4 regions of the Cupriavidus sp. FW306-01-F10A genome follow, and region 2 is predicted to be linked to each of the others. Evidence: predicted binding sites of a transcription regulator. Region 2 holds the regulator's gene; each other region holds the start of a gene.
The links. The regulator FNR, encoded in region 2, switches genes on or off when oxygen is low (the NO sensors DNR and NnrR bind a similar motif). The targets are predictions, from matches to a motif close to TTGATNNNNATCAA.
Positions count from the first base shown of each region.

Region 1: the regulator FNR is predicted to act here: its motif matches at 1,976-1,989, upstream of AC3WLF_RS01695 (universal stress protein).
Region 3: the regulator FNR is predicted to act here: its motif matches at 2,611-2,624, upstream of AC3WLF_RS05915 (OmpW/AlkL family protein).
Region 4: the regulator FNR is predicted to act here: its motif matches at 1,749-1,762, upstream of AC3WLF_RS28710 (universal stress protein).

Region 1 covers NZ_JBYSYA010000001.1:361,226-365,647, forward strand. Annotated here, with positions in the region: gene AC3WLF_RS01685 (universal stress protein) at 54-896, opposite strand; gene AC3WLF_RS01690 (universal stress protein) at 929-1,765, opposite strand; gene AC3WLF_RS01695 (universal stress protein) at 2,070-2,525, shown strand; gene AC3WLF_RS01700 (zinc-dependent alcohol dehydrogenase family protein) at 2,533-3,546, shown strand; gene AC3WLF_RS01705 (phosphoribosyltransferase) at 3,566-4,422, shown strand, end outside.
Region 2 covers NZ_JBYSYA010000008.1:203,398-207,819, forward strand. Annotated here, with positions in the region: gene rluB (23S rRNA pseudouridine(2605) synthase RluB) at 1-47, opposite strand, end outside; gene scpB (SMC-Scp complex subunit ScpB) at 53-907, opposite strand; gene AC3WLF_RS14605 (sulfite exporter TauE/SafE family protein) at 1,476-2,234, opposite strand; gene fnr (fumarate/nitrate reduction transcriptional regulator Fnr) at 2,313-3,038, shown strand; gene AC3WLF_RS14615 (hypothetical protein) at 3,101-3,346, opposite strand; gene AC3WLF_RS14620 (hypothetical protein) at 3,343-3,552, opposite strand; gene ccoG (cytochrome c oxidase accessory protein CcoG) at 3,581-4,422, opposite strand, start outside.
Region 3 covers NZ_JBYSYA010000003.1:85,138-89,559, forward strand. Annotated here, with positions in the region: gene AC3WLF_RS05905 (hypothetical protein) at 1-13, opposite strand, end outside; gene leuA (2-isopropylmalate synthase) at 647-2,344, shown strand; gene AC3WLF_RS05915 (OmpW/AlkL family protein) at 2,688-3,332, shown strand; gene AC3WLF_RS05920 (AMP nucleosidase) at 3,410-4,422, opposite strand, start outside.
Region 4 covers NZ_JBYSYA010000032.1:38-4,459, forward strand. Annotated here, with positions in the region: gene AC3WLF_RS28705 (serine/threonine protein kinase) at 117-1,163, shown strand; gene AC3WLF_RS28710 (universal stress protein) at 1,211-1,651, opposite strand; gene AC3WLF_RS28715 (CaiB/BaiF CoA transferase family protein) at 2,003-3,070, shown strand; gene AC3WLF_RS28720 (carboxymuconolactone decarboxylase family protein) at 3,164-3,574, shown strand; gene AC3WLF_RS28725 (LuxR C-terminal-related transcriptional regulator) at 3,736-4,362, shown strand.

The DNA of each region.
Region 1 (4,422 bases), on a different contig from region 2:
CCTTCTGTCGTTGAGTCGACGCCGGTAGCCCCAACCGCCCAGGAGGGTTAGCCTCAGTGCGACATGAAGACTGGCAAGCCTGACTGGCGCAGCAGGGCGCGGGTGGTGCCACCCAGCACCAGCTCCCTCAGCCGGGAGCGGCCATAGCCGCCCGCGACCAGCAGGCCGGCCTGAACCTTGGCCGCAAGTTGTGGCAGCACGTGGTCGGGATCGCCCTCTCCGACCAGCAGACTGGCGTGGATGCCATGGCTGAGCAGCCACGCTGTCAGCCGATCCGCGCTGTCACGATAGGCCGCTTTCTCACCGGCAGCGCTGTGCTTGCCAGCACTGACCACCAGGACGGTAACGGCGCTGGCATGCACAAGCCACGGCAGTGCGTCCGCGACCGCGCGCGCGGCCTCCCGGCCGCCGTTCCAGGCGATGGCGACATGGCCGCCAAGTCGCGGGCCGGACGCGCCCGGCACCAGCAGGATGGGCCGGCCTGCATTGAGCATCGCGTACTCCGCGACCCCGGCCAGCAGAGCCGGCACATCGGCCTGCGCCGAGGGCGCTGCGGGCAGGATGAGATCGGCGAAGCGGCCCTCGTCGGCAAGCGCCCAGCCAGACTCGGCTTCGACAACGATGTGCCGGGTGGGAATGGCCGGCGACACTTGCCCGGTCAGCGTTTCGAGTGCGTTCCTGTGAGCCGCAGCCAGCTTGTGTAAATGGTTCGCGGCAAGCACGCCGTATTGCCCGGCTTCTTCGCCCGCCCCACGAAACGGCTCCAGGTGCGTTCCTGTTGCCGTCAGTCCGACCACGCTGCCGCCGGACTTTTCGGCAAGCCGTGCTGCCGTTTCAATGCGTGCGGACCGTGCAGCATCTTCGCTCAGGTCGACAAGGATGGTTCTGAAGTCCATGACGTGATTCCACTCTTTGGTTTGACCTTGCATCATCGTGAAAACAGCACCGGTGCGGTCATTGAGTCAAGCAGCGTACGCGTGACACCGCCCAGCACCAGTTCCCGCATGCGACCGTGTCCGTAGGCACCCATCACAATCAGGTCGGCATCGAAATCCGCCGCGCGCGAAAGGATGAGTTCGCCGATGGTCAGGTCAGCCCCACCAGGACCGTGTTCGATTTCCACGGCGACGCCGTGGCGCTCCAGCACGCGTGCGGCGTGGCCGACCGGGGTGGCGTCGGCTCTTGCCTCCTTGGCCGCGGTCTGTGCGCAAAGAATGCGCGCCTGCGCGCCGGCCATCAGCGGCACGGCGTCGTGAAGCGCCCGCGCCGCCTCGCGGCTGCCATTCCACGCCACGATCACGCGCGTACCCAGCGTTGGAAACGTGCCCGCGCACGGCACCACGAGCGTCGGTCGGCCGGTCTCCAGCAGCAGCGATTCCAGCAGTTGCCGGGCCACCGGCCCTTCGGTATTGCCGGGGTCGTACTGGCCGGCAACGACCAGGCCGGCCTCGCGGGCCTCGCGCAGCACCGATGCCACCGTCCCCTGCTCCGCGGCGCGCCACTCCGCGCGCACCGGCATGGCCTGGGTTGCAGCCAGAAACTGCGCGCGGACGTCTTCCCTGACCTGCTTGCGCCGGGCCAGATCGTCCGCGACATATTGCTGCGCGCCTTCCATGAGGTAGAACCAGGCAGGATCGGGAATGAAACCGGCGTACATGCCGATCAGCCGGCACTGGCTGGCCGCCGCAAGTCGCCCCGCCACTTCGAGCCGCTGCCGTGCCTGCGGATTGCTGTCCAGATGCACCAGGATGCTGTCGTAAGCCATGATCGCCCTCACCCTCAACTACAGACCAGTCTAGGCAGCAAGGCCGAGCGGCGCTTGACCCGGATCAACGGGCCAGCATGCGGCGACATGGCTGAAGTTCGTCCTCATGTGCGGTGGAGGCTACTGCGAACAAAGGTATGAAAACCCGTCAAGCCATGCGGCCATCACATCTGTCTGCGGTCAATTTCTCGCGGCGCCTGCCCCTTCGGGTTGACCTATATCAAGCGCTTATCGAGGCCGGCGCCTACGCTGAATGCAGCGCATCGCAACGTCGAACACACCCTTGCCCTTCAGGAGATCCATCATGTACCAGCGCATCCTGCTCGCCGTCGATGGCAGCCGTTCTTCCGACCTGGCACTGAGCCAGGCCATCATCATCGCCAAGGCAACCGGGGCCGAGGTCAAGGCGTTGTTCGTGGTAGACGACAGCGATGTGTTCTTCGAGGCCAGTTACTTCAACCCCAAGGAACTGGTCGACAACATCACCGCGCACGGCCGCAAGGCGCTGGATGCCGCCTCAGCCAGGCTCAGCGAAGCAGGCGTGCGCAATTCGGTGAAACTGGATGAAAAGCCGGTGGCGCCCGGCCGGATCTCGTTGACCATTGTCACCGAAGCCGATGCGTGGAATGCCGACCTGATCGTGCTTGGCACCCACGGCCGCCGCGGCGTCCGGCGCCTGCTGATGGGCAGCGTGTCGGAAGGCGTGCTTGCCAAGACCAGCAAGCCTGTGCTCCTGATCCGCAGCGAAGTCGAAGGTTAGGCGCGCCATGCCCCACCAAACCATGCGTGCGATGGTCTTCGAGGGCGCAGGCCTGCCGCTGCGCCTCCACCACTTGCCGGTTCCCGAACCGGGGCCCGGCGAACTTCGCATTGCAGTGGGGGCTTGCGGGGTGTGCCGGACCGACCTGCATATCGCCGACGGCGACCTGCGCCATCCCAAGCCGGTGCTCATCCCGGGACATGAAATCGTCGGACGGGTGGATTTGTGCGGCGCCGGTGTCACCGCCTTCAAGCCGGGCGACCGCGTCGGTGTGCCCTGGCTCGGACATAGCTGTGGCCATTGTCGCTACTGCCTGCGTCATCACGAGAATCTTTGCGACGCACCGTTGTTCACCGGCTATACCCGCGATGGCGGCTATGCGGAGTACGTTGTTGCCGACAGCGGCTATTGTTTCCGGATTCCGCCCGGCTACGATGACGAACACGCCGCACCACTACTCTGCGCCGGCCTGATCGGCTACCGGACGCTGCGCATGGCGGGCGCAGCCAGCCATGCGCAGCGCGTCGGCATCTACGGCTTTGGCGCCGCCGCCCACCTGGTGACGCAGATCGCGGTGGCGCAAGGCCGCGAAGTCTACGCCTTCACCCGCACGGGCGACGCAGGCGCCCAGCAACTCGCCTATCAATCCGGCGCGTGCTGGGCCGGCGCGAGCGACCTCGAGTCGCCCGTGCCGCTGGACGCCGCGCTGATTTTCGCCCCGGTGGGCGCGCTGGTGCCCAAGGCGCTGCGCGCCGTGGACAAGGGTGGCATCGTGGTCTGCGGCGGAATTCATATGAGCGATATCCCAAGCATGCCTTACCAGCTGCTTTGGGAAGAAAGGCGCCTGTGTTCCGTAGCCAACCTCACGCGTGCCGACGGCTTCGCGCTGATGGATATCGCCGCCCGGACCCCGCTGCATACGCACACCACCGCGTATCCGCTGGAGCAGGCCAACGAAGCACTGGCCGACCTGCGCGAGGGCCGGCTTACCGGCGCCGTCGTCCTGAAACTCCGTCAATAGATCCCTGGCAGATAGTTCGATGAGCCGTTACCAGACACGTTTTCAGGCACGTGAGCATGCGGGCTCAGAGCTCGCCTGGGCGTTGCGCGCGTATCGGGGAACCGGTGCCCTGGTGCTGGCGATTCCGCGCGGCGGCGTGCCGGTCGGGCGCGTCGTGGCCGACGCACTGGGCGCTGACTTCGACCTGGTGATGGCGCGCAGGATCGTTCCTGGCGTAGCACTGGACGACTCTGGCGCGACATGGTGCACGGACGCAATGGACGCAAGTGGCGGCGCCGACAGCCAGCGTGATGCCCAGTTCGACCAGCTTCGCAGGCAGCGCGCCGTGTATACGCCGGTTCGCAAGCCGGCGGATCCGGGCGGTCGCGTGGTGATCGTCGTGGATGACGGCCTGGTGAGCGGCGCAACGATGTATGCGGCCCTCGCCAGCCTGCGCAAGCGGCACCCTGCCCGGCTCATATGCGCGCTCCCGATCGCCACCCCAGCCGGGCTGGACCGGGTCCGCGCGCTTGCCGACGAAGTCATTTGCCTGGATACCCCGGACCGCATCGAGAACCTCTCGCACTTCTATCATGAGTTCCAGCTGGTCAGCGACGACCGCGTCCGGCAGTTAACAGGGATACCGCCAGCGCAACCCCAGACCCACGCCCGGCCAGGTGCGGTGGCGGGCGTGCCGTCGTTGAGCAAGGCGATGCTGATTCCGTATCAGACCACTCGGCTGCGGGCCATGCTCGAAACGGCGCCGAACCCGGTCGGCGTCGCGGTGATGGTGTATGCCGGTGGCGCGCAACGCCGTGCAGCCCGAAGCCATTACCTGGCACGCAAGCTGCGCGCGAAAGGATTCGCCACCATGCTCGTGGACCTGCAGCCTGACAG
Region 2 (4,422 bases):
TCTTGCTCAACGGAATCAGACAAGATATTCACTATCGGATGTTGCATGTTGTTCAGTTCGGCACGCGCTCGTCGTGCTCGCTCGGGTGCGGCGGGGTGCCGTTGTCCGGCAAATCGCCCCGCGCCCCGTCCGGATTGGGTGCGGCTGGTTCGGTGGAAGCGGCCTCGGCGGCATCGTCGGCTGCAGCTTGCAGCGGTTGCGCGTCAAAGCCATTGGCGCCTTGGTCGACCGGGCCGGTCGTCTCGGCTTCGTTTGCGACGGATGCTTCAGCCACATCCGCTGCGTGCGCGGCGGGGTCGGCAAAAGCCTCTTCGTCGGCGCTGGCCGCCTTGTTTGCAGCCAGGTCTTCAAAATTGATGGCCTGCTGTTCCAGCAGGGTTGCCTGCGCCTGCGCCTGGGCATCTTCCAGCGGCGGCAGCTCATCCAGCGTACGCAGGCCAAGATCGTCCAGGAACGCCTTGGTGGTCGCATACAGCGCCGGCCTGCCCGGCACGTCGCGGTGTCCGATCACCTCGATCCAGCTGCGGTCCTCAAGCTTCTTGATGACTTCCGTGCTGACCGTCACGCCGCGGATTTCCTCGATATCGCCGCGGGTCACCGGCTGCCGGTAGGCAATGATCGCCAGTGTTTCCATCACCGCGCGCGAATATTTTGGCGGCTTTTCAGGATTCAGCCGATCCAGGTATTCACGCATTTCCGGCCGGCTCTGGAAGCGCCAGCCGCTGGCCAGCGCCACCAGTTCCACGCCGCGCGGCCGCCAGTCCTGGCGCAGTTCATCAAGCAGCACGCGGATGGTGTCTGCGCCGACGTCGTCGTCAAACAGCCGCCGCAGATCATTGACGCGCAGCGGTTCCTGCGCGCAGATCAGCGCCGTCTCGAGGACGATCTTCGCCTCTTGGGTATTCATGTTGATGGTGTGCAGCCTGTCTTTGCACCTGCTCCCGGACGGATCCGGGGCACCGGAGATTTTGGATACAGCGGTGCGAAAGCCACCGCCATCTCATTGCGCAGCTAGCCGGATACCTGCTGCATCCAAGCCGTGCACTTCCCTATCTTTGCATCGAGTTGCCGGGCGTTCCGGCAGGAGATCGTTCGCATGCCGTTATGGGCCAGCCAGCGAACCTCTTGCGTAGCGCGTCCGCACATATCGGACGTCGCTGTCAGCGAACTGAAGGCCTCGGACGCAAGAAAAACGGGTATCGGGAGCAAGGCCGGCATCGCCAACACCGCAGTGCCAGCCGGACTTTTGAACCAGATCTTTTGAACCGGATGGACTTTGGGGACGGGACGGGCATCGAAAACCTTCCGCTTCCCCTGCCCTGAACTCGCCTTCTGGTATGAAGGCCGCCTGGCGCTGCTCGCCCGCTGCTTACCGCGGCTCACAAGACGCCGCGCGATACCGCAATGTTGGCGATTGTATGGCATTCCCGCCCCCGCCTGCAACCATCATCCGTTGCCCGCGCGGCGCCGGCGCCTCAGAACACCAGGCAGAATCCATGCTCGGCCAGCGAATGTGGCAACAGCACCGCTCGCGCAATGCCAAGGCCGCCGAACGCCATCACCGCCAGGCCGGCACCCAGGCGCACGCCGGGACGTCGCGACAGCGTACGCAAATAGCCCGACAGGCCGGAGAGCACCAGCAGGTTAGGCAGTGTGCCGAGCCCGAACACGCCCATCACGAGTGCGCCGGACGCCGCATTTCCCGCCAGCAGCGCCAGCGTGAGCGCCCCATAGACCATGCCGCACGGCACCAGTCCCCACGCCAGGCCCACGCCATATCGCCGCGCCAGGCCGCCGCGTGCGCGCACAAACGACGGCATGCCGCGTGCCACGCCAGCCAGCCGGCGCGCCACCGTTGCGCCGGCACGCGCCGCCAGCCGCTCCAGCCAGTCGACGGTAAAAGTGTTGCCGCGCAGCAACCGCCAGCCCGACCACAGCAGCATGACGCTGCCTGCGCCGAACAGCCAGCGCTGCACCGGCAGATAGTCCAGCTTCCACGCCGAAGCACCGACCGCGCCCAGCGCGGCCCCAAGCAGCATATAGGTCGAGATCCGGCCCAGGTGCATTATCAGCAACTCGCCCAGCCAGGCGGCACGGCTGGGCACAAGACTGATCGTCGCCGCCGCCCCGCGGCGTTGCTCCACGGCCAGCGCCACGCCGCCGCACATGGCAGCGCAGTGGACCCCGCCCAGCAAAGCCAGCAGAAAAACGCTGATCAGTACGCCAAATGTCAATTCTCACTCCCTACCACATCACATCGCACGGTAAAATGTCCTTATCGCGCCCTCGCTGCCATTTCTAGCAGGTTCCAATTGCTCACCTCCATTCCCATTACCGAGATGTCACCCCGCTGCTCCACCTGTGCGATGGGGCAGCTGTGCCTTCCGGTCGGCATGTCGCAGCAAGACCTTGCCAAGATGGACACGCTGGTTCAGGAACGCATCCGTGTGCACAAGGGTGAAACCCTGTATCGCATGGGCGATCCGCTCACCGCGGTCTATGCCGTGCGCTTTGGCACGCTCAAGACCCACGTCACCACTGAAGACGGCCGCTCGCAGATTACCGGCTTCCACCTGCCCGGCGAAATTGTCGGTCTCGACGGGCTGGGCGAGATGCAGCATGCCTCCGATGCCGCCGCGCTGGAGGACACCGAAGTCTGCGTGGTCCGCATGAGCGAGTTGCAATCGCTGTCGGCAGACCTGCCGTCGCTGCAGCAGCAGTTCCTGCGCCTGATGGGCAAGGAAATCACGCATGACCAACTGATGCTGGTCACGCTGGGCTCGATGCGCGCCGAGGAACGCCTTGCCGCCTTCCTGATCAACCTCTCTGAGCGCCTGTCGGCGCGCGGCTATTCGGCGTCCGAGTTCGTGATGCGCATGAGCCGCGAAGAGATCGGCAGCTACCTGGGCCTGAAGCTCGAAACCGTCAGCCGCCTGTTCTCTCGCTTTGCCGAAGCCGGCCTGATCCAGATTCGCCAGCGCCACGTCAAGCTCGTGGACATCGACGGCATCAAGCAACTCTACAGCCGCTCCTGCTAAGCGGCCAAGGCGCTGTCATGGCCGCATCCGGCCATGACAGCGCAGGCCTCACGGCAGCCCGCTTACTCCAGTTCGTCGGTATCGCTGAGCCGCGTCGGCATGGTGTAGAGCGTCAGTCCGCTGGACAACGCGCAGAACACCCAGGCCATCAGGAAGCCGATGGTGTAGACCGATTCGCGGGACGCTTCGATCGGCTGGCCGAAGAAGTTCAGGTCACCGGGATCCACCACCGAAAACACCGTCGCGGTCGCAAACCCAGCCATCAGGAACGCCGGCCAGAGTACCCACATCAGCCAGCGCAACCTCATGGCTGCCTCACAGCGGCAGCCTTGGGCGGCGCGGCGTCGACCTTCTCGACCACCAGGCCATGGCGCGTTGCACCCTGCACCGGCATGTCCGGATGCGTGGATGCCAGCCAGATTGTCACGCCGCACGCCACCATCGCCACCAGCGGGCCGCTCATCAACAGCCACGGCCACGGCTCCTTCCACCACGGATTGCCTTGCTGACTCATCTTGCCCCCTTCATCTTGACGACTAGCTTCACAAATCGCGCGGCACGATGAAACTGGTGGATTGCCGGATTTCGGCATGCCCCCGCTCCGTGCCTTCGCTCGTCACTGTCACGTTGATCTTGTGCGTGCCCTGCGCCGCGGCCTCGATCGGCACGCGGATCCGGATCGGCAGCAACCGGTTGGACGTCGGCGCCAGCGATTCGGCCTGCTTGTCGTATTCCACCGTCAGGTTCTTCAATTCGTCGCTGTCGGCGCGCACGCTGATCTGCATCGGCGCTTCGGTGGTGTTGATCAGCTGCAGGCGATAGACATTCTCGATCCAGCGGCCTTCCACTTCACGGCCGAGCGCACCACGGTCGCGGATGATGTCGACCTTCAGCGGCGTGCGCAGCGCGATCGAAGCCATGAACCCGGCCAGCAGTGCCACCCAGATCACGGAATAGATAACGACGCGCGGGCGCAGCAGGCGCTTGCGCGATGCCGCCGCGGACAAGCCCTTGCGCATCGCGTTTTCCGAGGTGTACCGGATCAGGCCGCGCGGATATGCCATCTTGTCCATGACCTGGTCGCAGGCGTCGATGCAGGCGCCGCAGCCGATGCACTCGTACTGCAGGCCGTCGCGGATATCGATGCCCGTCGGGCACACCTGCACGCAGATGCTGCAGTTGACGCAGTCGCCAAGCCCCGCCTTGTGGTGGTCGGTCTTGCGCGACCGGCTGCCGCGCGGCTCGCCGCGGCCGACGTCGTAGGTCACGACATAGGTATCGCGATCCACCATCACGCTCTGGAAGCGCGCATACGGGCACATGTACTTGCACACCTGCTCGCGCATGAAGCCCGCATTGCCCCAGGTGGCGAACGCGTAGAACA
Region 3 (4,422 bases), on a different contig from region 2:
ACAGCAAGGTCATGGCAGAGCCTGCCAGCCAGGATGCCCACGTTCTCAGTCTCATGATGTTCCCCCCAGTCATGTGTTTTTTCCCGCGCTACCAGCCTAGGCACAAAGGTGCCAGCGCAATACCGGCCAGAGGACTGAGGTGCGGCGCACAGAACATGCGCGTGGTTCATCCTTTCAATGCAGCGGCACCGCCATTCGGGCGAGGCAAACATGACCGGCAGGGTCCCGGCCGCAAGCCGGCCCCAGCCGTTTGGCGCAACCCGCGCATGGCAGTCCCCCGATCGGGCCACGCCCGCACCCGGCGCTCTCCCGCGCTTGACCGGGGCCGGCCTTGTCGACTAACCTTTGCGGGTCATCCGGCTCCTGCCGGATGCGCATCAACCACGAGCGGCCCCCGGCCCTCCTCCTCCAGGCACGATGAACCGTTACACCAGCACACTCAGCCAGGCTGCCGATGCGTCCCGCATCGCTGCCCGCGCGCGCGTGCTGGCTGCCCTGGCATCGGGCCGCGCCCTGCGCGCTTCCTCGCTACTGCTAAGCCTATCGACCGGTTGCCGGGCCTAGTGCCCCGTGGCAGTTCGGCAGCCTTTCGCCACCGTTTTTTCCGTTTTTCCTTTACTTCCCTTAGCGAGGAAGGAGACCCCGTATGCTCAGCAATCCCGCCACCAAGTACCAGCCCGCCACCACCGTCGACATCCCTGACCGCACCTGGCCCGCCCGCACCATCACGCGCGCACCGCGCTGGATGAGCACCGACCTGCGCGACGGCAACCAGGCCCTGATCGAGCCGATGAACCCGGCGCGCAAGCTGCGCTTCTTCGAGCAGCTGGTGAAAATCGGCCTGAAGGAAATTGAAGTGGCGTTCCCCGCCGCCTCGCAGACCGATTTCGACTTCGTGCGCATGCTGATCGAGCAGCAGCGCATCCCCGAAGACGTCAACATCGTGGTGCTGACGCAATCGCGCGAAGACCTGATCCGCCGCACCGTCGAGTCCGTGCGCGGCGCAGCGCGGGCCACGGTGCACCTGTACAACCCGATCGCGCCGGCCTGGCGGCGCATCGTCTTCAATGCCTCGCGTGAAGAGATCAAGGAGGTCGCGGTCTCGGGCACGCGCCTGATCAGGTCGCTGACCGGTGCCATGCCTGGCACGGCATGGACCTATGAGTACTCGCCCGAGACTTTCAGCCTGGCCGAGCTCGACTTCTCGCTGGAAGTCAGCAACGCCGTCTCTGCCGCCTGGCAGGCCGGCCCGGACCGGCCGATGATCCTGAACCTGCCGACCACGGTCGAATGCAGCACGCCCAACGTGTTCGCCGACCAGGTCGAATGGATGCACCGCCGCCTGGAACGGCGCGAACACATCGCGCTGTCAGTGCACCCGCACAACGACCGCGGCACCGCGGTGGCCGCCGCGGAGCTGGCGCTGATGGCGGGCGCGGACCGCGTCGAAGGCTGCCTGTTCGGCAACGGCGAGCGCACCGGCAATGTCGACCTGGTGACGCTGGCGCTCAACCTCTATACGCAGGGCGTGGCACCCGGGTTGGACTTCTCCGATATCGACGCAGTGCGCCAGTGCGTTGAGCACTGCAACCAGCTGCCGGTGCATCCGCGCCACCCGTATGTGGGCGACCTGGTGTTCACCGCGTTCTCGGGCTCGCACCAGGATGCGATCCGCAAGGGCTTTGCACAGCAGCAGCCGGACGGCATCTGGGAAGTGCCCTACCTGCCGATCGACCCGGCCGACCTGGGCCGCAGCTATGACGCGGTGATCCGCGTCAACAGCCAGTCCGGCAAGGGCGGCATGGCCTACCTGCTGGAGCAGGTGCATGGCATCTACATGCCGCGCCGCCTGCAGATCGAATTCAGCCGCGCGGTGCAGGCCATGACCGACGACACCGGGCTCGAGGCGAGTGCCGAGGATCTTTATGGTTTGTTCCAGCGCAAGTACCTCGCGCAGCAGACACCGCTGCGCTATGTATCGCACCAGCTGGTATCTGACAGCGGCGGCGCCACGGAGATCGAAGTGCAGATGGTGCGCGACGGCAAGCCGTGCAGCGTGCGCGGCACCGGCAACGGGCCCATCGATGCCTTCGTCAATGCGCTGGACTTGCCGGTGCGCGTGATGGATTACCACGAGCATGCGATGACCGCCGGCGCGGATGCGCGCGCGGCCTGCTATGTGGAAGTGCGCGTGGGCGATTCGCCGACAGGGTTCGGCGCCGGCATCGACGCCAACCTGGTCACGGCGTCGCTGCGCGCGGTGATCTCGGGCGTGAACCGGCACCTGCAGGCCGGCTTTGGCGCGGCGCAGGCCCCGCAGTCCGCCGAGGCCGCCGAGGCCTGACACCGCAAGCCGCCGCAAGAAAACCGGTGTGCCCCGCCCCCACGGGGCACACCCGGAAAGACGCCCTTGCGGACGCCCACGACATGCTCGGTGCCGATCCGCACACGCTGCATGCGTGCTCGGATCTTTCGCACAGCGTAAGGGGCAGCATCGCACCGCGCCACGAATAATTCCGCATGTGTTTAGAAGCGCCGGCGCAACTGGCACCGCGGCGCCTTCCTCGCTGTAGCGCCTGCGCCACGCGCGCCGGCCCCGTTCCCTGCTACTTGTTTTGGGTCAAAGCCCAGCCCGACCTGCTCGGCCAAACTGGGTCCGGATTTGATACCAGACCAAGCAGAACCTCATGAAAACACTCTCTCTTCGCACCCGGGTCACCTGTTCCGCCATCGCCGCCTGCGCCATGCTGGGCGCCTTCGCCACCCCTGCCGCCGCCGCGGACGATGCGCAGGGCAACTGGATGGTGCGCCTGCGCGGCACCTATCTCGACATGGCCAACAGCTCCGACCCTGTCGGCGGCGTCGGCCCCTCGGACCGCATCACGGTCAACAACAAGTGGATTCCCGAGTTCGACGTCACCTACTTCTTCACGCCGAACATCGCCGCCGAACTGGTCCTGACCGTGCCGCAGAAGCAGAACGTCTACCTGGACGGCAACAAGGTCGGCACCTTCAAGCATCTGCCGCCGACGCTGCTGGTGCAGTACCACTTCATCCCCAACGGCACCTTCCGCCCGTATGTCGGCGCGGGCCTGAACTTCACCCGCATCTGGGGCGAGAACATTGCCAACAACGCGCTGCAGCTCGATAGCTGGAGCGTGGGCCCGGCCCTGCAGATCGGCATGGACTACAAGCTGACCAAGAACTGGTTCCTCAACGCCGACATCAAGAAGATCTGGCTGTCGAGCGATGTGAAGGCCGGCGATGTCAAGGTGTCCAAGGTGAACCTGGATCCGTGGCTGTTCAGCATGGGGGTGGGGTATCGCTTCTGATCCTGCAGTGCCATGCAAAAGGCCGGCGCCAATCAGGCGCCGGCCTTCTGCTTTTCCGGATGAGCGCGGGTGCCGACCTACCGGAACGCCGGCTCATCAAAGCTGCGCAGCTTGCGCGAATGCAGCTGCTCGACTCCGTTCTCACGCAGGATGCGGATCGCCTCCAGCCCGATGGTCATATGCTGGCTGACACGCTGGCGATAGAAGGCGTTGGCCATGCCGCGCAGCTTGAGCTCGCCATGCAGCGGCTTGTCCGACACGCACAGCAACGTGCCATAGGGCACGCGCAGCCGGAAGCCGTTGGCCGCCACCGCCGCGCTTTCCATATCGATGGCAATCGCGCGCGACTGGTTGAAGCGCGCATACAGCGACTTGGACTTCAGCTCCCAGTTGCGGTCATCGGTCGAGACCACCGTGCCGGTGCGCATGCGGGTCTTCATCTCGTTGCCGGACAGCCCGGTCACGCGCGCAACGGCCTCCTGCAGGGCCACCTGGATCTCGGCGATTGGCGGCACCGGCACCCACGGCGGCAGGTCGTGGTCGAGCACGTGGTCGTCGCGCACATAGGCGTGCGCCAGCACGTAGTCGCCGAGCTGCTGCGAGCGGCGCAGGCCGCCGCAGTGGCCCACCATCAGCCAGCAATGCGGGCGCAGCACGGCCAGGTGGTCGGTCATGGTCTTGGCGTTGGACGGTCCCACGCCGATATTGACCAGCGTCACCCCCAGCTTGTCTTCGCGCACCAGGTGATAGGCCGGCATCTGCGGCAGCGCGCGCGGGCGCGAGGCGTCGTCGGGTTCCGCGCCGCCCAGTTCCTGCATCACGTCGCCGGGTTCGACAAAGCGGGTGTAGCCGCCGCCGTCGCTGCTGGCCATCAGGCCCCGGCCCAGCTCGACAAACTCGTCGACATAGCGCTGGTAGTTGGTGAACAGCACGAAGCGCTGGAAATGCTGCGGTGCCGTGCCGGTGTAGTGGTACAGCCGCTGCAGGGCCAGGTCCACGCGCTCGGCCGGGAACAGCGACAGCGGCCAGGCCTCGCCCGGGATCGGCTCATAGGTGCCGTTGGCGATGCCGTCGTCGATGCGGCTCAGCT
Region 4 (4,422 bases), on a different contig from region 2:
CGCGCCAGCCGCACGACGCGGCCCCGGCACCGGCGCGCAATCGCCGTCCCGCGCCGCAGGCCGCGCTGCTCGGCGGCAACCGCAAGCCGGCGCGCTGAGCGGGACAGGCTGACAACATGCACGCGTCCGACACCCCGGCCGACCCCGGCGTTCCCTACGCCGGCCTGACGCCGGAGCTGATGCTGGACGCGCTGGAAGGCGCTGGCCTGCGCCCCGACGGGCGCCTGCTGGCGCTCAACAGCTATGAGAACCGCGTCTGGCAGCTGGGCATCGAAGATGCCGCGCCGGTCATCGCCAAGTTCTACCGTCCGGGCCGCTGGACCGATGCGGCCATCCTGGAAGAACACGCCTTCGTGCAGCAGCTGGCCGATGCCGAGATCCCGGCCGTGCCGGCCATGGTGCTGGCACCGGGCGCGGCCGGCACGCTGCTGCATCACGCCGGCTTCCGTTTCGCGGTATTCCCCCGCTGCGGCGGCCGCGAGCCCGCGCTGGACCGTTCCGACACGCTGACCTGGCTCGGCCGCTTCATCGGCCGCATCCACGCGCTGGGGGCGACGCAGCCCTACCAGGCGCGCCCGGCGCTAAATCTTGAAACCTTCGGCGTTGTCCCACGCGACTGGCTGCTCGCCAGCGGCTGCATTCCCGCCGACCTGCTGCCCGCATGGCAATCGGTGACCGACCTGGCGCTGGACGGCGTGCGCTGCTGCTATGAGCGCGCCGGCGAGGTGCGCCTGCTGCGCACCCACGGCGACTGCCATCGCGGCAATGTGCTGTGGATCGGCGAGGACGACGCGCGCGGCGGCACTCATGGCGCACCGGGCCCGCATTTCGTTGACTTCGATGACAGCCGAATGGCGCCGGCGATCCAGGACATCTGGATGCTGCTCGAGGGCGACCGCGCGGCCATGCAGGACCAACTGGCCGACATCGTTGCCGGCTATGAGGACTTCGCCGAATTCCAGCCGCGCGAACTGTGGCTGGTGGAAGCGCTGCGCACGCTGCGGCTGCTCCATTACAGCGCCTGGCTCGCCAGCCGCTGGGCCGACCCGGCCTTTCCGGCCGCGTTCCCTTGGTTCGGCACGGCGCGCTACTGGCAGGATCGCATCCTGGAACTGCGCGAACAGGTGGCGCTGATGGACGAAGCGCCCCTGTGGGGCGCCTGAGGTCTACCGGTCGGCGCCGCCAGGGCGCCGGTTTTCCACTACTTTGCTCAACCCTTCTTTTCCGGCGCCTTGACCAGCAGCACCGGGCACTCGGCCTGCGCCAGCACGCGGCCTGCGACCGAACCGATCACCGCATCGAAGAACGAACCCCGGCCATGCGTGCCCATCACGATGGCTGCGGCGTCGACCGAGCGCGCACAGGCGACGATGCGCTCCGGCGCGAAGCCGTGCAGCGGGTGCCGCTCGAACGGCACCTTGGCTGCGGACAGAATCTCGCAGACCGTCGCCATGGCCTTGTCGCTGGCCTCCTTGTGCCAGTCATCGATGGTCTCCTTGCTGACAAAGGCGCGCACCTGGCCGCTTACTTCCGGCGCGACATGCACGACATGCACGGTGAAGCCGCTCTGCAGCAGCTTGCCTTCGGCGATAAAACGGGCCGCGGCGTCGCTGAAGGCCGAACCGTCGGTGGCGAGCACGATATTGGTCATGTTGGAAATCTCCTGGATGGGGGCTGTCGGCAGGCGGTGCACCATGAGGCGGCACCGCCATCTGGAACCATCATGGCACCTAGTGTCCTGCCAGGACCCGATTTAGATCAAGTCGGATCGGATTTATCCGATTTCGCCGTGCGATAGCCGGCCGGCTGACGGATTCCGTCAAGCCGGCTGAAGCATTTGGCCATTGCCCCGTCAACGCCGTGGCGCGTAGCATGCTCCCGAGCCCCGCGGCAGGCATTGGCACGCCCGCGCTGCCGCAGGCACAGCCCATCCCATACCAATTCAATGCAAGCTGTCCCCCGGCCATGGCCCGGGCGGGCGGCGATTCCGGAGACGACGATCATGAGTGAGCGTGGCAACCTGCTGCCCCTGCGCGGTATCAAGGTAGTGGAATTCGAAGGCATCGGCCCCGGCCCGTTGTGCGGTGCGATGCTGGCCGGCCTGGGCGCCGAGGTCACGCTGGTGACCCGGCCGGTCGCGCCGGATGCCCGCCGCATCCTGCGCGGCCAGCCCGTGCCGCCTGAGATGGAGCTGGAGCACGGCAAGCGCGTGGTGCAACTGAACCTGAAGTCTGCGGACGACGTGGCCGCCGCGCTGGACCTGGTGGCCGGCGCCGACGCGCTGATCGAAGGGCTGCGCCCGGGAGCGATGGAGCGCCTCGGCCTGGGCCCGAAGGCGTGCCATGCACGCAATCCGCGCCTGGTCTACGGGCGCATGACCGGCTGGGGCCAGACCGGCCCGCTGTCGCAGAGCGCCGGCCACGACCTCAACTACATCGCGCTGACCGGCCTCTTGTCGATGGCCGCGCGCGAGGGCGAGCTGCCGATGGTGCCGCCGACCGTGATGGGCGATGCCACCGGCGCGCTTGGCCTGGCATTCGGCATCACCAGCGCCATCCTGAGCGCGCGCGCAAGCGGCGAGGGCTGCGTGGTGGATGCGGCCATCACCGATATCGTCGCCATGCTGGGCTCGCTGGTGCAGGTGTCGCGCGCAGCCGGCACGCTGGGCGGCCCGCAACCGAGCCCCTTCCACGATTCGCCGTTCTATGACGTCTTCCCTTGTGCCGACGGCCGCGCCATCACGCTGGGCGCGCTCGAGCCGCAGTTCTACCGCGAGCTGCTCGAGCGGCTCGAACTGACCGACATCGACCCCGCCACGCAGTATGACCGCGCCCAGTGGCCCGCGGTGAAGGCACGCATTGCCGCTTGCATCGCAGGCAAGCCCAGCACCCACTGGGAGGCGGTGCTGGGCGGCACCGACGTGTGCTTTGCACGCGTGCTGACCCTGGACGAGGCCGCGCGCCATCCGCACAACCAGGCACGCGGCACGTATCGGCTGTACCAGCAGGGCGAGCGCGAGGTGCCGCGTTCGGCGCCGGCGCCGCGCTTCCTGCCCGCGGGCATGGAATGACCTTGGGGCCGCGGCACCGATGCTGCGGCCGCTCGAATCGGCTTGATCGGTTCGGCTACCATGCGGCATCCACCCAAACCGGAGACCCATGCCATGGCCGAACCCAGCCAACTTCCCGCCTACACTCCCACGCCGGCCTTCGAGGCCGGTCTTGACGTGCGCACCGAAGTGCTCGGCCCCGAGCACGTCCGGCGCGCGCTGGACGCCGCCGCACAGCAGGGCGACACCAGCCTGCAGCAACTGGTGACGGAGTTCGCCTGGGGCACGGTCTGGACCCGCGACGGCCTGGACCGCAAGCAGCGCAGCCTGGCCACGGTGTCGATGCTGATTGCGCTGAACCGGCCGCAGGAGCTGGCCGGCCACCTGCGCGGCGCGCTCGCCAATGGCGTTACGCCGCAGGAACTGCGCGAACTGATGGTGCACAGCGCGGTCTACTGCGGGTTCCCCGCGGCGCTGGATGCCAGCCGCAAGCTGACTGAAGTCCTCGACGCTGCCAACGGGTAACGCCGACCGCGGCATCGATACGAAAACAGCCATGCAGAAGAGTCTGACTCTGATGCAGATTTTGCCGCATCTGCGCGGCGAGGATTCGGCGCATCAGGATCTCTCCGGCCCCTTAACCTTGGCACCAGGCCAAGCCATGCAAGTCGTTAAGGAGCCTCAAATTGCATCTCGCGCTGATCGTCGATGAACCCTCCCGGTTCCGCACCACGCTGTCCGCTGAAATCCGCGCTGAGTTGGGCGCCGGTGAAGTACTGGAAATGGACGGCATGCAGGAAGCATTCCGGCTGGTCCGCGAGCAACGGCCGGGGCTGGTGCTGGTCGATATCGAGTGCTTCGGCAATCCCGGCATCGACTTTGTCCGGCGCGTCTCGGCGACGCAGCCCGCCGTGCCCTTGCTGGTACTGTCCGACAGCGACGCCACCCTGGCGTCGGTGCGGGCGCTGCGCGCCGGCGCCCATGGCTTCGTGGTCAAGCAGCGTGGGCTGGCCGAGGTGATGCAGGCCGTACGCGGCGTGCTCAGCGGCTACCTGGTATTTCCCATGCATACGCTGGAAACCGTGCGCCAGATCGGCGAGCAGCGGGAATCCGGCTTTGCGCGGCTGAGCAACCGCGAGATCACCATCCTGCAATACCTGGCGCGCGGCCATTCCAACAAGTCGATCGCGGCGCAACTGCTGATCAGCAGCAAGACGGTCAGCACGCACAAGGCCAACATCATGGCCAAGCTCAATGTCGGCTCCCTGGTCGAAATGGTGGACTACGCGCGGCGGCATCAGCTGGTGTGGTAACGCGCACCCCGGGCGGCTTGCGGCACCATGCCGCCATCGCGGGTAGACTGTTGGCGTGTG